Regions from separate parts of the Stenotrophomonas sp. 109824_Sma genome, predicted to be linked through region 2. Evidence: riboswitches for the same ligand, from Rfam matches in the RefSeq annotation. Region 2 holds a riboswitch; the other holds the start of a gene.
The links. A riboswitch is a leader RNA that binds a small molecule or an ion and turns the genes downstream of it on or off. The one in region 2 is predicted to bind glycine.

Region 1: another riboswitch for glycine. It lies ahead of gcvP (aminomethyl-transferring glycine dehydrogenase); the one in region 2 lies ahead of ACZK1G_RS19900 (trimeric intracellular cation channel family protein).

What each region holds. Positions count from the first base shown of each region.
Region 1 is NZ_CM151078.1:3,523,666-3,530,122, reverse strand. It holds gene ACZK1G_RS16715 (amino acid permease) at 1-657, shown strand, start outside; gene ACZK1G_RS16710 (VOC family protein) at 761-1,171, shown strand; gene gcvP (aminomethyl-transferring glycine dehydrogenase) at 1,264-4,131, opposite strand; glycine riboswitch at 4,194-4,296, opposite strand; gene ACZK1G_RS16700 (multidrug effflux MFS transporter) at 4,596-5,822, shown strand; gene ACZK1G_RS16695 (siderophore-interacting protein) at 5,964-6,457, shown strand, end outside.
Region 2 is NZ_CM151078.1:4,241,407-4,247,863, reverse strand. It holds gene ACZK1G_RS19925 (sensor histidine kinase) at 1-915, shown strand, start outside; gene ACZK1G_RS19920 (MarR family winged helix-turn-helix transcriptional regulator) at 987-1,487, shown strand; gene ACZK1G_RS19915 (DNA alkylation repair protein) at 1,484-2,224, shown strand; gene ACZK1G_RS19910 (hypothetical protein) at 2,338-2,595, shown strand; gene ACZK1G_RS19905 (3-deoxy-7-phosphoheptulonate synthase) at 2,891-3,964, shown strand; gene ACZK1G_RS19900 (trimeric intracellular cation channel family protein) at 4,162-4,779, opposite strand; glycine riboswitch at 4,864-4,967, opposite strand; glycine riboswitch at 4,981-5,070, opposite strand; gene ACZK1G_RS19895 (GIY-YIG nuclease family protein) at 5,111-5,386, shown strand; gene ACZK1G_RS19890 (nuclear transport factor 2 family protein) at 5,508-5,939, shown strand; gene ACZK1G_RS19885 (hypothetical protein) at 5,945-6,400, shown strand.

The DNA.
Region 1 (6,457 bases), 720 kb from region 2:
GCCCGAGCCATCCGCACCGTGGCCTGGCGCATCCTGGTGTTCTACATCGGCTCGCTGAGCGTGATCATCGCCGTGGTGCCATGGACCAGCGAGGCGCTGAAGTCGCCGTTCGCCGCGGTGCTGGACATCGCCCGCATCCCGGGCGCCGGTACCGCCATCACCCTGATTGCCGTGATCGCGCTGCTGTCGGCGCTCAATGCCAACCTCTACGGCGCCTCGCGCATGATGTATTCGCTGGCGCAGCGCCGCGAAGCGCCGGCCGTGCTTGGCTGGACCGACCCGCGTCAGGTGCCGGTGATCGCCGTGCTGGCCAGCGTGCTGTTCGGCTTTGCAGCCACGGTGATGGAACTGCTGTTCCCGGACCGGGTGCTGCCGGTGCTGCTGAACATCGTCGGTTCCACCTGCCTGCTGGTGTGGACGCTGTCGCTGGTCTCGCAGCTGGTGCTGCGCCGGCGCGCGGATCGCCTGGGCACCCGCCTGCCGTTCCGCATGGCCGGCTTCCCGTGGCTGACCTGCTGTGCACTGGCGATCCTGGCGCTGATCTTCGGCCTGCTGCTGAGTGAGTCGCACACCCGCCTGCAGTTCCTGTCGATGGTGGCGTTGACCGCCACGATCGCCGCCAGCAGCGCCATCGCACGGCGCATGCGCGAGGCCTGATTGAAGCTGCCGGCCAGCGGCCGGCACTACCACGGGGGCTGCACATCCGCCGTGCCATCCTGATCGCGTGGGCCGTCACTGGCCCGTCGACCAGGAGCACCGCATGCTGCGCAGCCGTCCCTTCCTGATGTTCACCGGCCAGGCCGAGGCCGCGCTGGCCCTGTACGCCGAAGCCTTTGCCGATTTCCGCCTGCTGGCCCTGCAACGCCACCCCGAGGGCGCCGGCGCCGGCGTGCCCGGGCAGGTCCGCCAGGCCATCTTCCTGCTCGGTGGCACCCACTACCTGTGCTTCGACAGCCTGGACGTGCACGATTTCACCTTCTCGCCGTCGATCTCGCTGTTCGTCGAGTGTTCCGGCGCCGAGCAGTTCGAACGTGCCGCACGCGTACTGGGCGAGGGTGGCCATTGGTTGATGCCGGTGGGCGACTATGACTTCAGCAACCGCTACGGCTGGGTGCAGGACCGCTTCGGCGTGTCGTGGCAGTTGAGCCTGGGGCAGATGCCGGACCCGTGACCGGATGTGTGTGGGTGTGGACCTTGGTCCACACGCCCTTATGAAAACGGCCCGCTTGCGCGGGCCGTTTTCTTTACCGATGCAGTGAGGAATCAAGCCTCGACTTCATCATCCTTGTAGGCATCGACCGGGATGCAGGCGCACATCACGTTCTTGTCGCCGTACACGTTGTCCACACGCGCCACCGGCGGCCAGTACTTGCTCTGCTTCAGGCTGGCCAGCGGGAAGGCGGCCAGTTCGCGCGGGTAGGCGTGGGTCCACTCGCTGGCGGTCACTGCGGTGGCAGTGTGCGGCGCGTTCTTCAGCGGGTTGTCCTCGCGGTCCAGGCGGCCGTCTTCGATCGCGGTGATTTCCTCGCGGATCTGGATCATCGCGTTGATGAAGCGATCCAGTTCGTGCAGCGATTCGCTCTCGGTCGGCTCCACCATCAGCGTGCCGGCCACCGGGAAGCTCAGCGTCGGGGCATGGAAGCCGAAGTCGATCAGGCGCTTGGCCACGTCCTCGGCACCGATGCCGCTGGTCTTCTCCAGCGGGCGCACGTCCAGGATGCACTCGTGTGCCACCAGACCGTTGCGGCCCGTGTACAGGGTCTTGAAGTGCGGGGCCAGGCGCTTGGCGATGTAGTTGGCGTTGAGCTGCGCGACCTGGGTGGCCTTGCGCAGACCGTCGCGGCCCATCATCGCGATGTACATCCAGCTGATCGGCAGGATCGAAGCGCTGCCGAAGCTGGCCGCGCTGACCATGCCGACCGGGCCGTTGTCACCCAGCTTGCCCGGCAGGAACGGGGCAAGGTGCTCCTTGACCGCGCACGGGCCGACGCCCGGGCCGCCACCGCCGTGCGGGATGCAGAAGGTCTTGTGCAGGTTCAGGTGCGAAACATCCGAACCCCACTTGCCCGGCTTGGCCACGCCGACCAGGGCGTTCATGTTGGCACCGTCGGTGTACACCTGGCCGCCGTGCTTGTGGATGATCTCGCAGATCTCCACCACCTCTTCCTCGAACACGCCGTGCGTGGACGGGTAGGTCATCATGATCGCGGCCAGGCGGTCGCTGTACTTCTCGGCGTTGAGGCGGATGTCCTCGACATCGACGTTGCCGTTGGCATCGGTCTTGGTCACCACCACCTTCATGCCGCACATCTGCGCCGACGCCGGGTTGGTGCCGTGCGCCGAGTCCGGGATCAGGCAGATGTCGCGGTGGTCTTCGCCGCGCGAGCGGTGGTAGGCGCGGATCGCCAGCAGGCCGGCGTACTCGCCCTGTGCGCCGGAGTTCGGCTGCAGGCTGACCGCGTCGTAGCCGGTGCATTCCACCAGCATCGCTTCCAGCGTGTCGATCAGTTCCTTGTAGCCCAGCGCCTGGTCGGCCGGCACCAGCGGGTGGATCTGCGAGAACTCCGGCCAGGTCACCGGGATCATCTCGGCGGTGGCGTTGAGCTTCATGGTGCACGAGCCCAGCGGGATCATCGTGCGGTCCATCGCCAGGTCCTTGTCGGCCAGCGAGCGCAGGTAGCGCAGCAGTTCGTGCTCGCTGTGGTGGGTGTTGAACACCGGGTGGGTCAGGAACGCGGACTGGCGCAGCAGGCCGGCCGGCAGCGCATCGGCGGTGCTGGCATCCAGCGCGTCGACGTCGGCCTGCGCACCGAACACGGCGGCCAGCGCGACCACGTCGGCGCGGGTGGCGGTCTCGTCCAGGCTGATGCCGACCGAATCGCTGTCGATCGCGCGCAGGTTGTAACCGGCGGCGCGGGCCTTGGCGTGGATCTCATCGGCGTGCACGCCGGTGACATGCAGGGTGTCGAAGAAGTCGCCACCGACCTGCACGCCGGCCGTGCGCAGTGCCGCGGCCAGGATCGAGGCCAGGCGGTGGGTGCGACGGGCGATGCGGGTCAGGCCTTCCGGGCCGTGGTAGACGGCATACATCGAGGCCATCACCGCCAGCAGCACCTGTGCGGTACAGATGTTGGAGGTGGCCTTCTCGCGGCGGATGTGCTGCTCGCGGGTCTGCAGGGTCAGGCGGTAGGCCGGGTTGCCCTGCGCATCGACCGAGACGCCGATCAGGCGGCCTGGCATCGAGCGCTTGTAGGCGTCACGGCAGGCCATGAACGCGGCGTGCGGGCCGCCGAAGCCGAACGGCACGCCGAAACGCTGGCTGTTGCCGACCACGATGTCCGCGCCCCATTCGCCCGGGGCGGCCAGCAGGGTCAGCGCCAGCAGGTCGCTGGCCACGGCCACCAGGCCGCCGCGTGCGTGCACGGCATCGACCAGCGCCTTGTAGTCGCCGACCTGGCCGAAGGTGTCCGGGTACTGCAGCAGCAGGCCGAAGGCTTCCGCTTCCAGTGCCTCGGCCGGGGTGCCGACGCGCAGCACGATGCCCATGGGCTCGGCGCGGGTGCGCAGCAGCTCCAGGGTCTGCGGGTGCACGGCGTCGTGCACGAAGAAGGTGTCCGACTTCGACTTGGCCGAACGCTTGGCCAGGGTCATCGCTTCAGCGGCGGCGGTGGCTTCGTCCAGCAGCGAGGCGTTGGCAATTTCCATGCCGGTGAGGTCGGCGCACAGGGTCTGGAAGTTGATCAGTGCTTCCATGCGGCCCTGCGAGATTTCCGCCTGGTACGGAGTGTAGGCGGTGTACCAGGCCGGGTTTTCCAGGATGTTGCGCAGGATCACGTTCGGCGTGTGGGTACCGTAGTAGCCCTGGCCGATGAAGCTGCGCAGCACGGTGTTCTTGTCGGCGATCGCACGGATCTTCGCCAGTGCCTGCACTTCGGTCATCGATTCCGGCAGTGCCAGCGGCGCCGGCGACTTGATCTTGGCCGGTACGATGGCATCGGTCATCGCATCCAGCGATGCATGGCCGACGACGTCGAGCATCTGCGCGATCTCGGCATCGTTGGGGCCGATGTGGCGCTCGACGAACGCATTGTGGTGCTCGAGCTCACGCAGGGAAGGGGTGTTCTGGGACATGGCGAAGGATCCGTCAGGAAAGGGCACACGCACGGGCACAAGCCGCCGGTCGGCGGTCTGCGGGGCGCCCCTCTGTCCTTTTGCCTGAGAGTTTGGAAGCGCGGAAAACCGCGGCTTCGTGCCCCTTCGGCGCCGGATCGAACCGGTCTCTCCAGAGTTGTGTTACGGGTGGTATCGGGCCTGAGCGATTACGGGCGTTGCGCCTTCGGCAGCGGTGTTCCGCTTCTCCCACCGTGTTGCCCGCCGATTATAGCCCGTTGCGGGCGCGCCAGCCGCCTCCGGGCCCGGCCGCGGCGCCTGAATGGCCGATGGCCCGTCCGTGCGTTTTGTGCACTGCTGCATGGCGTCAGGCGCAATCCCCACCTATGATGGGCGAATACCCGAATTCATCTGGCGCCGTCCCTGCTGCAGGGGACCGGCGCCCGCCGTGCGTGCCGCGCATGGCCCTGCCGGACGCCTTCTCCATGACCGCCGCTGTTGCTCCTTCCACCCGCCGCATGGCACTGCTGCTCGCCGGCCTGGCCATGTTCGGTCCGTTCTCGATCGACACCATCTTCCCGGCGTTCCCGCAGCTGGCCCAGCGCCTGGCGGTGGACGAGGTGGCGGTGCAGCAGACCATCAGCGTGTACCTGCTGTTCTACGGCCTGATGAGCCTGGCACACGGCCCGCTGTCCGATGCCTGGGGCCGCAAGCGGGTGATCCTCGGCGGCCTGGTGGTGTTCGTCGGCGCCTCGGTCGGCTGTGCGCTTTCCACCGACCTGACCACGCTGCTGGCGTTCCGCGCGCTGCAGGGCCTGTCCGCGGGCGTCGGCATGATCGTCGGCCGCGCGGTGATCCGCGACCTGTACCACGGCCACGACGCGCAGCGGCTGATGAGCCAGGTGTCGATGCTGTTCGGCATCGCCCCGGCCATTGCACCGATCATCGGTGGCTGGATCCTGCTCAGTGGCGCGGGCTGGCCGCTGATCTTCTGGTTCCTGGTGGTGTTCGCACTGGTCCTGCTGGCAGCGACCGCGCGCTACCTGCCGGAAACCCATCCGGTCGAGGCACGGGTGCCGCTGTCGCCGCGCGTGCTGATGCGTGACTACGTGCGCATCGGTTTCAATCCGCGTTTCCTGCGCCTGGCGCTGGCCGGCAGCATCGGTTTCGGCGGCATCTTCCTGTACATCTCCTCGGCGCCGGTGTTCGTGATGCAGCACCTGCACCTGGGCGAGGGCGGCTTCGCCTGGCTGTTCATCCCCACCATCGGCGGCATGACCACCGGCTCGTTCCTGTCCGGGCGCATGGCCGGGCACACCACGCCCACCCGCCAGGTCGCCATCGGTTTCGGCCTGTGCGCGCTGTCGGTGCTGCTGAACGTTGGCTACGTGGCGCTGGCGCCGCAGTTCGTGCTGCCGTGGGCGGTGCTGCCGATCTTCCTGGGCGGCATGGGCATGGCATTGATCTTCCCGATCCTGGCGCTCGCGGTGCTGGACATGTACCCGCACCAGCGTGGCCTGGCCTCGTCGCTGCAGGCGTTCGTGCAGCTGATGATCAGCACCGTGGTGGCCGGCGTGGTGTCGCCGCTGCTCAGCGCCAGCCCGTTGCACCTGGCGCTGGGCCAGGCCGCGTTCTTCGGCGCCGGCTTCGTGTTCTGGTACTGGGAACACCAGCGTGAACGCACGGCGCAGGCGGCCTGCACGGGTCACTGAGCAGCGTGCAGGGGTAGGGCAGGCCGCGACGCCCGCAGCGCTTGCGACGGGAAACCACCGGACTAGGCTGGGCACTCCAGCCAGCCGGTGCACAGGTGCACGACAGCCAGCCGATCCAATGTCGTTGCATGAGGTTCCCCCATGGCTGCGCAGCAGACCTACCGCCTGTTCGAGGTGGCGCTGAAGGAGCGCCGCGTTCTTTCCCCTTCCCTGGACCGCATGGTGTTCACCGGTGCCGACGTGGCGCGGATGAAGACCGAAGGGCCGGACCAGCGCATCAAGGTGTTCTTCCCCTTGCCCGGCCAGGAGGTGCCGCAGGTCCCCAGCGGCGACGACTGGTATCCACGCTACCGGGCCCTGCCGGACGATCAGCGCCCGCCGATGCGCACCTACACCATCCGCCAGCTGCGTGCGGAGCAGGGCGAGGTTGATGTCGATTTCGTCATCCACGGCGTGACCGGTCCCGCCTCGCGCTGGGCCATGCATGCCCGGCCGGGCGACCGCGTGGTGCTGCTGGCCCCGGATGCCGACTGCGCCGACAGCAGCGAGGGCTGGGAATGGAAGCCGCCGACGGGCGTTGGCCAGGTGCTGCTGGTGGCTGACGAGACCGCGTTGCCGGCAGTGGCCGGGATTCT
Region 2 (6,457 bases):
CTGGGCGTACGCCAGGCCGATGGCCGTTGGCAGGTGGTCGGCAGCGATCACAGCGATCTGGCGGCCTGGCGCCGCCAGGTGGTGCTTGCGCTGCTGGGTGGTGCGGTCCTGCTGGCGCCGCTGGCGGCGTGGGCATCGATCCGGCTGGGACGCCCGCTGCACCGCCTGGCCGAAGCCAGCGCACGGGTGGACCTGCAGGCCGCAGCGCCCTTGCCGGATGACGGCCCACGCGAGGTACAGATGCTGGCCGCTGCGATCAGCACCGGTCGCGATCGCCTGCATGCGCAGGCACAGGACATGACCCACATGCTGGCCGCAGTGGCGCATGATCTGCGCACGCCGTTGACCGGCCTGCGCCTACGCGCCGAGTTTGCGCCTGCGCCACAGGCGGCACGGATGGTGGCGGACATCGAGCGCATGGATACGATGATCGAGCAGGTGCTCGACTACGCACGTGGTGAACTGCAGCCGTTGCAGATGCACTCGCTGGATCTGGCTGCGCTGCTGGAGGAGTGCGTGCAGGCGGCGCTGCTGCGCGGAGCCGGCATCTCCATCCAGGGGCCGGACACGCTGCGCTGGAACGGCGATGCGCTGCTGATCCGGCGCGCGGTCGACAATCTCATCGACAACGCCGAGCGCTACGCCGGGGCCGTGGAGCTGCAGCTCGCCATGGCCGGCCACAGGGTGCAGCTGGATGTGATGGACCGCGGCCCGGGCATCGCCGAGGCCGACCGTGCACGCCTGCTGCAACCGTTCCAGCGCAGCGAGAGCTCGCGCAGCCGCGCCACCGGTGGCGCCGGGTTGGGGTTGGCTGTGGCCGCCAATGTGGCCAGGCGGCACGCAGGCGAACTGCAGCTGCTGCACCGTGAGGGCGGCGGGCTGATCGCGCGCCTGTTGCTGGGGACGTTCTCCTGAACACCGGCGTGGTTCATGGATGAAGTATTTTTATAATATGATTAGGTGGCTAATCATATTGAAGGGGTGCCATGATCAAAGCCAAGCACCATGCCCTGCTGGATGAGGCGCAGCGACGCGGCCACGCCAACGTCGCGCAGCTGCGCCTGTGTTTCCAGCTGCTCTCGCTGGCCTCGTCGATCGATCGCGACTGCGCTGCCCGGCTTGCACCGCACGGGCTCAGCGAGGGCCGCTTCATCGTGCTGTTCCTGCTACACGGGGCGGGCGGCACGCTGCCGCCCCATGAACTGGCAGAGCGTGCCGGCGTGACCCGTGCCACCATCAGCGGCCTGCTCGACGGCATGCAACGCGAAGGCCTGCTGCAGCGTCGCAGCGATGCCGAGGATGGCCGCCGCCTGCAGATCGTGTTGACCGCAAAGGGGGCGCGCCTGGCCGAAGCGCTGTTCGAGCAGCACACACAGTGGATCGGCGGCCTGTTCAACGGCCTGGATGCGGATGAACAGCAACAGCTGTCACGGCTGCTGCACAAGGTCTGGCAGCACACGGACGCCGGGCGGGAATCCGCAGCATGAGCACGCCCATTCCAGCGGAACGGCGGCGCGCACTCAACAGCGGCAACGCCGCCGCTACCCATCTGGCCGAATGCCTGGCAGTGGATTTCGCCGAGCTGTTGCAAGGGGTAGCGCCTGCGCTTGAACCCGAAGCGCTGCACCGCATGCACGAAGCCTCAGGCAAGGGCATCACCCAGCGCATGGCCTTGGCCGCGCAGTTGCTGCGCGGGGCGGGGCAGGGCGCGCCTGCACTCTGGCAGCATCACAGCTCCGATACCGTGCGCGGCTGGGCCTGTTATCTGATCGGCAGCGATGCTCGCGCAACGTTGGCAGAGAAGCTGCAGCAGATGCGCACGCTGGCCGACGACCCACACTTCGGAGTGCGCGAATGGGCGTGGCTGGCGCTACGCACGGACATTGTTTCCGCGCCGGTGCAGGCGCTCGGGTACCTGCAACCGTGGACACAGGAAACATCGCCGTACCTGCGCCGCTTCGCCTGCGAAGCACTGCGCCCGCGTGGTGTCTGGGCCACGCACATCGCCCTGTTCAAGCAACATCCGGAACATGCAGTGGCGCTGCTGGAAGCACTGGCCGATGACCCGGAACGCTATGTGCAGGATTCCGTCGGCAACTGGCTCAATGATGCCGGAAAGACAAAGCCGCAGTGGCTGCGCGAACTCTGCGCGCGCTGGCAGCGCGAGCACGACAGCACCGCCAACGCCTACATCCGCAAACGCGCGATGCGCTCGCTTCGGTAGTGCCGGCCGCTGGCCGGCAACCCCAGGCCATTCAAGCGAGCATGGCACATGCGCCTGTCACCCGGACGCGGTAAACAGTGCATTGCCCATGTCCATCCGCAGGGAAGTTGATCATGCAGAGCACGCTCCAGGTCACGCTGTTCGGCCCGCTTGGCGACAGCCCGGCATTGCAGTTGCCGGGGCTGGAAGGGCCGTCGGTCGCCATCCCGGAAGCGGCCCTGCGGCGGTTGGTCTCCGACCTCTACACCGCCCGTTCCCTGCTCAACCCCGAGCAGCTGGACGAGGCCAGGCAGGAGCTGGATCGCGTGCTGGAACGCTGGGCCGACATCCACGAAGGCCTGCTGCTGGACGTGGAAGTGCATGGCAAATGAGCGACTCTGCGTGGCTGCTGCCAGGTAGGCAGCGCTGGCGCGCACCTCGCTGAACCGGGTCCCCAGTTGCGGATGAAACATTTTGCACTGCGCAAAAGCTGTGCTATCAATACACCCCATGAACGCAGCCGCTACCCGCTTTTACTGGTATTACTTTCCGAAGCCACTGGCGGAGGAAGGACTGCGCTCACCCTGAAGAAAGCTTCAGACGCATTCCCGAAAGCCGCCAGCGAACCTGGCGGCTTTTTTCATGCCGCCACGCTGGGGACCCCCAACGTTCCGGAGATCTCCTGCAATGCCCCCGCACACCGACGACCTGCGTATCCGCACCATCGAACCGCTGACACCGCCCGCCCAGCTGCTGGCGATGCTGCCCTGTGACGATGAAGCCTCCGACACCGTCAGCGCCTCGCGCGCGGCCCTGCACCAGATCCTGCATGGCCGTGACGATCGCCTTGCGGTGGTGGTGGGCCCGTGCTCGATCCACGACCCGAAGGCCGCCATCGAATACGCCCAGCGCCTCAAGCCGCTGCGCGACGCGCTGGCCGGCGAACTGGAAATCGTCATGCGCGTGTACTTCGAGAAGCCGCGCACCACGGTGGGCTGGAAGGGCCTGATCAACGATCCGGACCTGGATGGCAGCTTCAGGATCGACAAGGGCCTGCGCATCGCCCGCGGCCTGCTGCGCGACATCAACAAGCTCGGCCTGCCAGCCGGTGTCGAGTTCCTTGACGTGATCTCGCCGCAGTACATCGCCGACCTGGTGGCGTGGGGCGCGATCGGTGCACGCACCACCGAAAGCCAGGTGCATCGCGAGCTGGCGTCGGGGCTGTCGTGCCCGGTCGGCTTCAAGAACGGCACCGATGGCAACGTGAAGATCGCCGCCGACGCGGTGGGTGCAGCGTCCAATCCGCACCACTTCCTGTCGGTCACCAAGCAGGGCGGTACCGCCATCGTATCGACCGCCGGCAATCCGGATTGCCATGTGATCCTGCGCGGCGGCAAGCAGCCGAACTACGACGCAGGCAGCGTCGCCGACGCCTGCCAGGTGCTGGCCAAGGCCAGGCTGCCGACGCGCCTGATGATCGACGCCAGCCATGCCAACAGCCTGAAGAATCCGGAAAACCAGCCGAAGGTGATCGAGGACATCGCCGTTCAGTTGGAAGACGGCGAACAGCGCATCGTTGGTGTGATGATCGAGAGCCATCTGGTTGGTGGCCGCCAGGAACTGGTGGAAGGCCAGCCGCTGGTCTACGGGCAGAGCATCACCGATGGCTGCATCGACTGGGACACCACCGTGACGGTGTTGCAGCGACTGGCTGCGGCCGTGCGCGCCCGTCGCGACGTGAAGGTGTCCGAAGCCGCTTGAGTGCGGCACGTGTGTGGATGGCGGCCAGCGCCTGCGGGGGTGCGGCCGCGATCAGGGCCGGCCGGAGTTGGAGACCGGCCCATCTGCACCGGCGATGCGCCTGGCGCTGCGCATGAGCGACAGCGCCAGGTACATCGCCGGGGTGGTGCAGTAGATCCGCGCCAAGCCTGGAACCCCATGCTCGGCGAACGCGAACCTCAATGCACTTCGTCGTGGTACACGAACTTCGGCATTTCCCAGCGGTAGTGGATCGCCAGCAGGCGCAGCGCGAAGCCGCCGCCCAGGCAGCACAGGATCGCAGTGGCATCGGCCACGCCCCAATGCAGCAGCAACAGATAGGCCGCGCCGGTCAGCAGCGCGATGATCGCGTACAGCTCCTTCTGGAAGATCAGCGGCACCTCGTTGCAGAGGATGTCGCGCAGCACGCCGCCGAACGCGCCGGTCAGCATGCCGGCGATCAGCACGATCGGCATCGCATGGCCGGCCTCGCGCGCGATCGAGCAGCCGATCAGGGTGAAGGCGATCAGGCCCAGGCCATCGAGCACCAGGAAGGTGCGGCGGAAGTGGTGCATCCAGCGTGCGACCCAGGTGGCGATCAGCGCCGCGCATACGGTGAAGCCCAGGTACTCGGGATGCTTCACCCAGCCCAGCGGGTAATGGCCGAGCAGGATGTCGCGCAGCGAGCCGCCGCCGAGGGCGGTGACGCAGGCGATCATGACCACGCCGAACAGGTCCATGCGGCGGCGGCCGGCGGACAGCGCGCCGGTCATGGCTTCGGCGGAAATGGCGATCAGGTAGATGATGGACAGCAGCATGGGGCAGGCTCCGGGCGCGGTGGGGCCGGCCATGCGCGTATACCGCCACTGCCTGCGCAATGACGGGATGACGATGACCGGTGCCGCTCCCGCTGTCCTTTTGCCTGAGAGTTCAGCGGCGTGGGCCGCGTGCCCCTTCGGCGGATCGTCCCGGGCGTGCCCGGTGACCTCTCTCCAGCTCGGCGAGTCGAATGCATGGTTGGTGGGATTCCAGCCCACCGGCCTGAGCGATCATGGGAGCCTGCGCCTTCGGCGGGCGCCAGCGCGGCGCCTCTCTCCTGCATTCGGGCGCCAGTATATCCGCTGCAGTGCAGCACGGCATAATCCGGGCATGGCCCCGTCCCTCCGCCCGTGGTTCCTGTACCTGCTCGAATGCCGCGATGGCAGCTATTACGCCGGCATCAGCACCGATGTGGAGGCGCGTTTCGCCGCCCACCAGGCCGGCAAGGGCGCGCGCTACACCCGGGCACGGCCACCGCTGCGCGTGCTGGCCGTGCGCGAGTACCCGGACCGGGCCGCCGCCTCACGCGCCGAGTGGCAACTCAAGCAGCAGCCGCGCGAACGCAAGCTGGCCTGGCTGCAGGCACCAGCCGAGACGCTTCTGTAGATCCACGCCCACGCTCGGCTCCGGCCTGCCGACATCGCCGGTCCCAGTAGAGCCACGCCATGCGTGGATGGGCTGCCCGGCCCATGCGATGATCGCCCCGCGCCCAGCCCTGGAGACCCGGATGTCCACGATCGCCCTGCTGTTCGCTCTCTCCGCATCAACAAGTCCCGCCGCAGACCCGGCCACCATCGCGGCCATCGAAGCTACCTGCCACGATTACGTCGACGGCCAGCTGGAGGCCGACCCGCAGCGCGTCGCCCGCTCCCTGCATCCGGATCTGGCCAAGCGCGCGGTCCTCGGCGATACACCCGATGAACGCCTGGGCCTGCGCCGGATGTCGAAGGAAGAGCTGGTCTCGCTGACGAAGCAGGGCGCGTTGAAGACGCCGAAGGATCAATGGGACCGCCGCTGCACGGTGCTGGACGTGACCGGCAACGCGGCCTCGGTGCGGCTGGAAACCCCGTGGTTCGTCGACTACTTCCACATGGGGCGCTTCGACCAGCGCTGGGTCATCGTCAACGCACTGTGGTATCCAAAACCAAAGGCGAAGTGAGCGCGATGCGCGCTGCTGGCAAGGCATTGATCTCCGTCGTCGTAGTGGTCGCCGGTATCGCGCTGCTGCCTGGCCTGCTGTACCTGCTCGGACTGGCGCTGGTGGAAGGCCGGCCGAAGCCGGCGGACCGCGCGCCCAGTGGTGTGGCTGCGTGCAGTAGTGAACCACGGGCGGGATACCAGCCGATGAACCCCTGGCGCTTCGCCGCGCAGTTCTTCGACAAGGACGTGATGCAGAAGAAGGTGCCGGAAGTGGAGCGGGAGGCCTTCTGGATTGCCCGACGCCATCTGTGGCGACAGCCTCGGCACGGCATGCTGCGCTGGCATCTGAGCAGCACCGCGTTGACGATCTGGATCACCCGGCATTGGAGTACCGCGCAGATTGCCGATACCGCAAGGAAGGAGGACTTCTGCCGGACATGGTCGAAACGGCGGGTGCCAGGTGGCCCGATGAGGCAGTAGAGCCACGCCATGCGTGGCTGAGCTCGATGCGTCCTGCACAGACATTCATCCACGCAT